Linked DNA regions of Sphingobium yanoikuyae. The protein of the gene in region 1 binds, or shares a complex with, the protein of each later gene. Links are inferred from orthologs where the notes say so. Each region holds a gene or a part of one and is shown on either strand. Other genes may lie near its edges.

Region 1 (3,020 bases):
GCGCCGCATTTCGGTCAGGTCGGTGCCCGATCCGCGGAAACCGTGGAACTGGCCATATTCGTTGAACACCGGTTCGCCCGAGATCGACCACCAGCGTTCCTCGCGGGCGATCGCAGCCCGCACCGCAATGTCGGCAAAGCCGGTCCGGGCCGAGAGGTGGAAGCCGAGCGTCCGCTCGCCATCGCCCTGTTGCCGGTCACCCTGCTGGATGATGTCGGTCAGCGACCGGCCGATCAGGCTGCCCGCTTCCACGCCCAGCGGTTCGGCCAGGGTGGCGGAGATATAGGTGATGTGGCCGTGACGATCGGTTTCCCAGAACCAGCCGCGGCCGGACTGTTCATATTCCTCCAGCAGCCGGTCGGAGCGCTGCGCCTTGAGATCCTGCCGATGCTGTTCGATCGCGCGTTCGCGATCCGCCGCCGCCTGCCGCAGGGTGGCGATCGCCATCACCGCCAGGCAACTGGCCAGCAGCCCCAGATGCACCATGCCCGCATGGGCGATGCCGGCCACCAGCAGCGCCCCCATGAAATAGCTGAGCCCAAGCAGGCGCCGGTCGCCGACGATGCAGACCGCCAGCAGCGCGATCGCCATTTCCGGCACTGCGGACGGCATCGCCACGCCATTGCCCTGCGCCAGCCACAGGCTGAAGATCAGTCCCGAACAGAAGAGCGCGGGCAGCATCAGCCAGTTCTGGACATGGGGTCGCAGATTGCGGAACAGCGCCCAGCGCGGCACCAGCATCAGCAGGCCGTCGATCAGCACTACGCCGCACAGCAGGGCGCCATGTTCCGGCCGGGTGAAGGAAAGCATGCCGAGCAGCGCCGCAACGCACAGCTTGGCCAGCAGCATCAGTGGCCACAGGGCGGCGACATGGGTGAAGCTGCGCGACAGCCAGTTGGCGGCGACTTCCGTGCCGCTTTCGGCCAGACCCAGCGAAACCAGCAGGCTCGCGGTCCTGGCCGGCGCATCAGTATCTGTTTTGCGGACAATAGCCATGCCGATCGTCTAATCGACAAAGCTTGAGAAGCGATTACCCGCCGGGTCCGGGAGATTCCCTGATATTCAGCGATCTCCCGGCAAGACCCGTCAGACGCGCATCGGCATCAGCACATAGAGCGCCGGGCTGCGATCATTTTCGCGGATCAGCGTCGGTGCGGCCGCATCGGCCAGGTGCAGTTCGACGATGTCGGTGTCGATCTGGCCAAGGATGTCGAGCAGATAACGGGCGTTGAAGCCGATATCGAAGCCTTCGCCCTGGAACGCGCCGGGCACTTCTTCGGCCGCCGTGCCATTTTCCGGGCTGGTGACCGACAGGGTGATCTTGTCCTTGTCGAGGCTCATCTTGACCGCGCGGGTCTTTTCGGTGGCGATGGTCGCAACGCGGTCCACGCCTTCCTCGAAGCTACGCGGGTCGATCTTGAGCAGCTTGTCGTTCGCGGTCGGAATGACGCGGCTATAATCGGGGAAGGTGCCGTCGATCAGCTTGCTGGTCAGGATCGCGCTGCCCAGGCCAAAGCGGATCTTGCTGGCCGACAGGCTGACCTGCACCGAACCCTCGACCTCGTCGAGCAGCTTGCGCAGTTCGGCGATGCACTTGCGGGGGATGATGATGCCCGGCATGCCGTCGGCGCCGTCGGGACGCGGCACGGTGACGCGGGCCAGACGATGGCCGTCGGTCGCGGCGGCCTTGAGCACCGGCGATCCTTCGTCCGAGACGTGGAAATAGATGCCGTTCAGATAATAGCGCGTCTCTTCGGTCGAGATGGCGAAGCGCGTCTTGTCGATGATCTGCTTGAGCGTTTCGGCCGGCAGTTCGAAGCTGGTCGGCAGGTCGCCCTCGGCAATGACCGGGAAGTCGTCGCGCGGCAGGGTCGACAGGTTGAAGCGGGCGCGTCCGGCCTGGATCAGCATCTTGCCGTCGGCCGCCTGCAGCGACACCTGGCTGCCTTCGGGCAGCTTGCGGGCGATGTCGAACAGCGTGTGGGCGGAAATGGTGGTGGCGCCGGCCTGTTCGACCTGGGCCGACACGCTTTCCACGACCTGCAGGTCGAGATCGGTCGCCATCAGCTTGATCGCGCCATCCGCCGATGCCTCGATCAGCACGTTGGACAGGATCGGAATCGTGTTGCGCCGCTCGACCACCGACTGGACGTGGCTGAGGCTCTTGAGGAGCGTTGCGCGTTCGATGGTGGCCTTCATGTCCCTGTTCTGTCCGTTCTTTTTGCGTCGATGGCGAGGATTCGGTCGAATCCCGGCGGCAATGATGGATGGTCCTTCATAACCGCTATGTCGGCGGCGGCAAGCACCTCGACGCGCTTTCGAAACGAAGCCGGGCTTGCAAATGGCGATGGCTTGCGCTTTGCCCGGACCATGCGCCGCCTGCCCGCCCTGCTGATCCCGCTCGTCATCCTCGCCAGTCCGGCCATGGCGCGCGATTCGCTCGGCATTTTCGAAAGCTGGGGCGCGTTTCGCGATCCCGGCGCCGGCCAGAACGGCCCGCGCTGCTACGCCATCGCCATGCCGGTGCCGCGCCGCGCGGGCGATGCGCCCAAGGGTTTTGCCGCCGTCGGCACCTGGCCGCGCCAGCATGTCCGGGGCCAGATCCATTTCCGCCTCAGCCGGCCCCGCGCCGCCAATGCGCGGGTCTCGCTCAGCGTCGGCGACCGCCGTTTCGCGCTGGTTGCGGGCCAAGCCGACGCGTGGGCCGCCAATCCGCAGGACGATGCCGCGATCATCGCTGCGATGCGCTCCGCCAGCAGCATGAGCGTCCAATCGACATCGGCCAAGGGCGGCGCCTTTGCCGACAGCTATGCGCTGCGCGGCGCTGCCACGGCGATCGACGCGGCAGCGCTGGGCTGCGCCCGTTTACGCTGATTGCAACGCCACTTTAAAAATCCGGCAAAATCGACTATGTGCGCGGCCATGCATTCCGCCGCCAATCCCATCATGCCGATTCCCGGCCTTATCGACCCTGTGCCCGTGCCCCGCGCGGTGACGCCCCGTGAGGACGGGCGCGTCGA
Region 2 (2,937 bases), 540 kb from region 1 along the record:
CTCGGTAGCCCCTTAAGGCTACGACGGTTTAGCAAACCGCTGGTTTCAGCCACTCACCCACGTCTCCGCACGAATTTGCCTACCGGAAACCGGGAGGCAGTGGCTAGGCGACGGGCTATAGCGACGGCTTTGATCCATGGCAACGGTCCAAATGTGCGATTTTTCATGCGGATTTGCACAATCGGATTCAATCTGGCTTAGAATCGACTCCGGTGGGCGTTCGTTCATTGTCGTTTCAGCTTGGCGACGGATAATCTGACGGATGTTTTCAAGAGCGGGCTTCGGGGAGTATCGGGTAATGATCGGCAGCATGGGGCGCACGGGCGCCCGCTTCGCACGGGTGGGTGCCCTGATGGCGGCACTCGGCGGGCTCCTGCTGGCGCCGGTCGCCAGCGCGCAGATTCGCACGGTCGATCCCAACACGGCGATCGATTCCGATCTTGCGCCGCCGCCGGTCCAGAACAGCACGCCGACCGATCCCGGCGTCGACTCCAGCCTGCCGCCGCCAGCCACCTCGACTGATTCCGGCACCTATAATGCCGCCCCCGCTGTCGGCGGTGCCACCGCCACCGGCGCGCCCGTGACGTCCAATTCGCCGCCGGCCGCGATGGCGCCGGGCGAATCCTATCAGGAAGATGATCTGATCGGCGCGGCCGAAGGCGTGTTCGGCAAGGGCGCTGAGGGCCTGGCCGGCATCATCGAGAAGATCCTCAAGGATCAGGGCCAGCCCAATGCCTATATTTCCGGGCGCGAGGCGTCGGGCGCCTTCGTGGTCGGCCTGCGCTATGGTTCGGGCACGCTCAATCACAAGATCGAGGGCAAGCGCGAAGTCTATTGGACCGGTCCGTCGATCGGCTTCGACGTCGGCGGCAATGCCGCCAACACCTTCGTCCTGGTCTATAATCTCTATGACAGCCAGGATCTCTACCACCGTTTCCCGGCGGCCGAAGGCACCGCCTATCTGGTCGGTGGCTTCACCGCCAGCTATCTGCGCTGGGGCAGCGTGGTGCTGATCCCGATCCGCCTGGGCGTCGGTTATCGCCTCGGCGTCAATGCGGGCTATATGAAGTTCAGCGAAAAGCGGACCTGGCTGCCCTTCTGACGGTCATAGCAGGGAGAGCTGGGCGCCTGCGTCGCCGCTCTCCCCCGCTTCTCCCTCGCCTTCCAGATTATGGATGCCCAGGCCCAGCAGCCGGGCTCCCATGCGCAGCGGCAATTGCGCCTTCAGCAGCGCGCGACCAGCATCCACCAACTGTTCGACCGACCGGACCGGCGCGGCAAAGCTGCGCGACCGGGTGATGATGCGGAAATCGGCGAACTTCACCTTCAGCACCACGGTCCGGCCATAGGCCTGCGCCTTCTCGATTCGGGCCCACAGGCTTTGCGCGATCCGCTCGATCTCGCGCAGCAGCGCTTCTTCGGCGACAAGATCCTCGAAGAAGGTGTCCTCGACGCTGACCGACTTGCGCCCCTGTCGCTCATGCACCGGCCGGTCGTCCTCACCCCGCGCGGCGCGATAATAGAAGAGCGCGCTGCTGCCGAAATGGGTCTTGAGGAAGGGCATGTCGCGATCGCGCAGGTCGGCGCCGGTCTCGATCCCTAGCTTGTGCATCCGTTCGGCGGTGACCGGGCCGATGCCGTGAATCCGCCGCACCGGCATGCGCGCCATGAAGTCGGCGCCTTCCGTCGGCCGCACCACGCACAGCCCGTCGGGCTTGTTCTGGTCCGACGCCAGCTTGGCGATCAGCTTGTTGTAGGACACACCGGCCGATGCGGTGAGGCCTGTTTCCTCCTGGATCAGCCGCCGGATTTCCTGCGCCACCTGCGTCGCCGACGCGATCCCCGGCTTGTTCTGCGTTACGTCCAGATAGGCCTCGTCGAGCGAGAGCGGCTGGATCATGTCGGTGAAGCGCGCGAAGATCGCGCGGATCTGGGCAGATACGCTGCGATAGACTTCGAAGCGCGGCTTCACGAACAGCAGCTCGGGGCATAATCGCCGCGCTCTTGCACCCGGCATCGCCGATCGCACGCCGAATTTCCGCGCTTCATAGCTGCAGGTGGCGACCACGCCGCGCGGACCGCCTCCGCCCACGGCGATCGCCTTGCCGCGCAGGCCGGGATCGTCACGCTGTTCGACCGACGCATAAAAAGCGTCCATGTCGATATGGATGATCTTGCGCAGCGCGGGCGGCGGGGCGTCCATGGCCGGCCTTATGCCACCATGGGAACGAAAGGGAAACAGTCGGGCGTGTCAGCCCTTCTTCTTGCCCTTTTCATCCTTGGCCATGGCCAGCAGCGCGGCAAAGGGGCTGGCCTGATCCTCGGTCAGTACCCCGGCCTCGCGCAGATAGCTGTCGGCCTCCGGCGCGCGCGGATAGGGTTCCATCGCCAGCGCCACGGTTTCGGCCACCGCCTCGCCCATGTCGATGACATTGCCGTCATAGCCGATCGTGTCGCAATCCTCCGCGTCCAGCTCCAGTTCCTCGCCCTCGGGCAGGTCGCCGCTCTCGGGCACGAAGCGCAGCAGGAAATCGGTGTCGATCGTCTCGGGCACCGGCAGGCCGGTGGCGACGCAGGGCTGGGCCAGGGCGGCGCGGACCCGCCCGCGTGCCAGGATCGTGCTGCCCTCCGCGCTCAGCCGATAATCCGCCTCCAGCCGGTCGAGCGCCAGCAGCGCAAAACGGCGCATCAGCGCGGCGCGCTCGCCCTCATCGGCGCTGATGGTCACCAGACTGTCGCCCAGCTTGCCCAGCTGGTCGGCGCGCACGGGGCGCGAAAATTCGATCATGTCGCTCATCCAAGGTCTCCAGCCAGCAAGGCGTCGCGGGTCAGGCATGCCAGGCGTGTCCAGCGTGCGCGCAACGCGCCCTCGACATGGCAGAGCGCTTCTGCCGACGGGGCATCACCGCGATACAGGTTTCGGCGCAGCGCATCCTC
Region 3 (3,002 bases), 2.1 Mb from region 1 along the record:
GCAGCTGCAGCACCACCGACACCACGCCGGTGTCATACAGCGCGTCCTTGCCCGGATCATCCTCGGCCGGGTCCAGCTGGGACACCAGGAAGATTTCCTTATTGCCCTCCATCGCCGCTTCCAGCGCGGCGACGCTCTTGTCGCGACCGACGAAAAGCGGGACGATCATCTGCGGGAAGACGACGATGTCGCGCAGCGGCAGAAGGGGATATTGCGTAGTCATTCACTCTCCAGGGCCGGACTTGCGGCCCGTCATGCGGTTCATCGCCTTTATGGGGATGCCCGTCGCGTCAATCAATCAGCGATCACCATATTGCTGCAACGATGAACAAGGGCTTATCCGCCAGCGGCAGCCCCGGAACGGCAATGCGCGCCGGCTCAGAAGGGCAGCTTGAAGCCCGGCGGCAGCGGCAGGCCGGCCGTCATCTTGCCCATTTCGGTGTTGCTGACCTCGTCCGCCTTCTTGCGCGCATCGTTGAACGCGGCAGTGATAAGGTCTTCCAGCATCTGCTTTTCCGACGGTGCCAGCAGGCTGTCGTCGATCGACACGCCCAGGATGCGGCCCTTGGCCGACGCCTTCACCTTGACCAGGCCGCCACCGGCCGCGCCCTCGACTTCCAGCTTGTCCAGATTGTCCTGCGCGCGCTGCAGCTCTTCCTGCACGCGGCTGGCCATCCCCAATATTTCGTTCAGATCCTTCATGCTTCGGCACTCCATTGTTCCGGCTCGTCCGAATGGACCAGCTCGGCATCGGGGAAGGCGTCCATTGCCGCCTTGACCACCGGGGTTTCCAAAATTGCGGCGCGGCTGTCGGCCAGCTGGCGCTGTTCATTGGCCAGCAGGGTCGGCTGCGCCTCTCCCTCGCCCTGCGTCACCGTCCAGGCGACACCGGTCACTTCACGCAGCGCCGGAATGATCCGGGTGGCGAAGTCGGGCGACAGGCTGGCCGTGCCGCGATATTCCAGCATTGGCGGATCATAGCGGATGATCCCCACGCAATCATGCATTTCCTGCGCCAGATGGCCCTTGCTCTTCTGCCAGAAGGCTTCGATCAGATCCTCGAAGCTGGCGGGCAGGCTGGACGCAGGTTCCGGCGCGGGCGCGGCGGCGGCGGGCGCCTGGCCCGGCAGCGCCGGCGCGGCCGCCGGCACCCCGCCCTGCAGCATCCGGGCAAGGTCGCTGGGATCGGGCATGGTCGCGGCATGCATCACGCGCAGCAGCGCCATCTCGCACGCCTCGATCGGCAGGGCGGCGGTCGCCACCTCGTCATGGCCCTTGAGCATCAACTGCCACAATCGATGCAGCGGGCCGAAGCCGATCTGCGACGCCCAGTCGGCCAGCGCGCCGCGCTCCTCGTCGGACTGGCCCGGCGTTGCAATGTCGCGCCCGGCCTTCACCAGCGTGACGGCATGCACCAGTTCCAGCAGGCCGCGCATCAGCGACAGCGGCTCGACCCCCAGCGCATATTGATCGCGCACCCCGCCCAGCAGCGCGGCGGTATCGCCCTCCAGCAGCAGGCCGAGCAGCCGGCGCGTCGAGCCACGATCCGACAGGCCCAGCATCTCGCGCACCTGCGCCGCCGTGACCATCGGCTCGCCCTCGCCCATTTCGGCGTGGGCGATCGCCTGGTCCAGGATCGACAGGCCGTCACGCGCGGAGCCTTCGGCCGCCTGCGCGATCAGCGACAGCGCATCGGGTTCGGCCGCAACCTGTTCGGCTTCCACCACATGGGCGAAATGGCCGGCCAGCATCTCTGCCGGGATGCGGCGCAGGTCGAACCGCTGGCAGCGCGACAGCACCGTCACCGGCACCTTGTTCACCTCGGTCGTGGCGAACAGGAATTTCACATGAGCCGGCGGCTCCTCCAAGGTCTTCAGAAGCGCGTTGAACGCGTTCTTCGAAAGCATATGGACTTCGTCGATAATGTAGATCTTGTAGCGCGCCGACACGGCGGCATAGCGCACCGCCTCGATGATCTCGCGCACGTCGTCGACGCCGGTATGGCTGGCGGCGTCCATCTCGACCACGTCGATATGCCGGCCCTCGGCAATCGCCATGCACGGTTCGCACACGCCGCACGGGTCGATCGTCGGCCCGCCCTGCCCATCGGGGCCGATGCAGTTCAGCGCCTTGGCGATCAGCCGCGCGGTCGACGTCTTGCCGACCCCGCGCACGCCGGTCATCAGGAAAGCATGGGCCAGGCGCCCGCGCCGGATCGCATTGCCCAGCGTCTGGACCATGGCGTCCTGCCCGATCAGCTCGCGAAAGTTGCGCGGACGATATTTGCGCGCAAGCACGCGATAGGGCTGAGGGGAATCGGACATGCCTGTTTCCTAACCGTTCAGATGCGGCTTGTCGAAGCCCGTTCGGACCTTGCGAAGAGATGATGCTGTGCGGAAAGGTGGGAGCCGGAACGACCCGCAGAAAAATCGTTGTGGCTGCTTCCGTCAGGACCTGACCAGGTTGGCGACGACTACGTCCGCCCGACTCCCGGCCGGGCATATGGCGAACTCATGACAGGAAGGCAAGGGGCATCACCGCACCGACCCGCGCACGCCGGCGCGCCACGGCACGGATCGTCATTGTCGGATGCCGCCAGCCGTCCCAGCCAGTCAGGGTCGTGCCCCAACATAGACAGCAATGACCATCCCAAAAAAATGGGACAACTGAAAAAACAAGCCTTGTTACAAGGGATAAACCGAAAATAAGACCAACATATCGCAAATATATTTGACAAAATATCTATCTTTGAAGAGCTTTTCCAGCACCACGCGAGGATGAAGGTTTTACTTGATATAGCGACTGATGGGAGGTGCATATATGTCTGTTTCCGACGAAACTGTCTTGCATTGCTATCGTTTCCTACTCGGACGTGAACCGGAAGATCCCGCGGACATCGCGCTCCACGCCAAGGCGGCGAACTGGCAGGATCTTCGCCACGCCTTCATCAACAGCGCAGAATTTCATCAGGGCGTCGGCAAGGAACTGACGGCCAACATCGC

What was found.
Region 2: the proteins of dnaN (region 1) and dinB are in contact, whole or in part, in a solved structure (PDB 1OK7), measured with the Escherichia coli proteins. The link is inferred for Sphingobium yanoikuyae from one-to-one orthologs.
Region 3: the proteins of dnaN (region 1) and U0025_RS12405 are in contact, whole or in part, in a cryo-EM structure (PDB 8GIZ), measured with the Escherichia coli proteins. The link is inferred for Sphingobium yanoikuyae from one-to-one orthologs.

What each region holds. Positions count from the first base shown.
Region 1 is NZ_CP139979.1:4,839,327-4,842,346, reverse strand. The notes cover bases 144-3,009. They hold dnaN (DNA polymerase III subunit beta), read right to left. Parts: upstream 2,200-3,009; coding sequence 1,087-2,199; downstream 144-1,086. Other genes in these bases: rlmN (23S rRNA (adenine(2503)-C(2))-methyltransferase RlmN), read left to right, coding at 2,923-3,009; U0025_RS22540 (hypothetical protein), read left to right, coding at 2,371-2,874; U0025_RS22550 (EAL domain-containing protein), read right to left, coding at 144-996. Also shown: more of U0025_RS22550, read right to left, coding at 1-143; more of rlmN, read left to right, coding at 3,010-3,020. UniProt on the Escherichia coli protein: Confers DNA tethering and processivity to DNA polymerases and other proteins. Acts as a clamp, forming a ring around DNA (a reaction catalyzed by the clamp-loading complex) which diffuses in an ATP-independent manner freely and bidirectionally along dsDNA.
Region 2 is NZ_CP139979.1:4,301,448-4,304,384, forward strand. Bases 155-2,937 are described here. They hold dinB (DNA polymerase IV), read right to left. Parts: upstream 2,204-2,937; coding sequence 1,106-2,203; downstream 155-1,105. Other genes in these bases: U0025_RS19945 (DUF1134 domain-containing protein), read left to right, coding at 299-1,102; U0025_RS19955 (YceD family protein), read right to left, coding at 2,252-2,797; U0025_RS19960 (ubiquinol-cytochrome C chaperone family protein), read right to left, coding at 2,794-2,937. UniProt on the Escherichia coli protein: Poorly processive, error-prone DNA polymerase involved in translesion repair and untargeted mutagenesis. Copies undamaged DNA at stalled replication forks, which arise in vivo from mismatched or misaligned primer ends.
Region 3 is NZ_CP139979.1:2,697,968-2,700,969, forward strand. Bases 12-2,859 are described here. They hold U0025_RS12405 (DNA polymerase III subunit gamma/tau), read right to left. Parts: upstream 2,325-2,859; coding sequence 699-2,324; downstream 12-698. Other genes in these bases: lon (endopeptidase La), read right to left, coding at 12-223; U0025_RS12400 (YbaB/EbfC family nucleoid-associated protein), read right to left, coding at 379-702; U0025_RS12415 (class I SAM-dependent methyltransferase), read left to right, coding at 2,821-2,859. Also shown: more of lon, read right to left, coding at 1-11; more of U0025_RS12415, read left to right, coding at 2,860-3,002. UniProt on the Escherichia coli protein: Part of the beta sliding clamp loading complex, which hydrolyzes ATP to load the beta clamp onto primed DNA to form the DNA replication pre-initiation complex.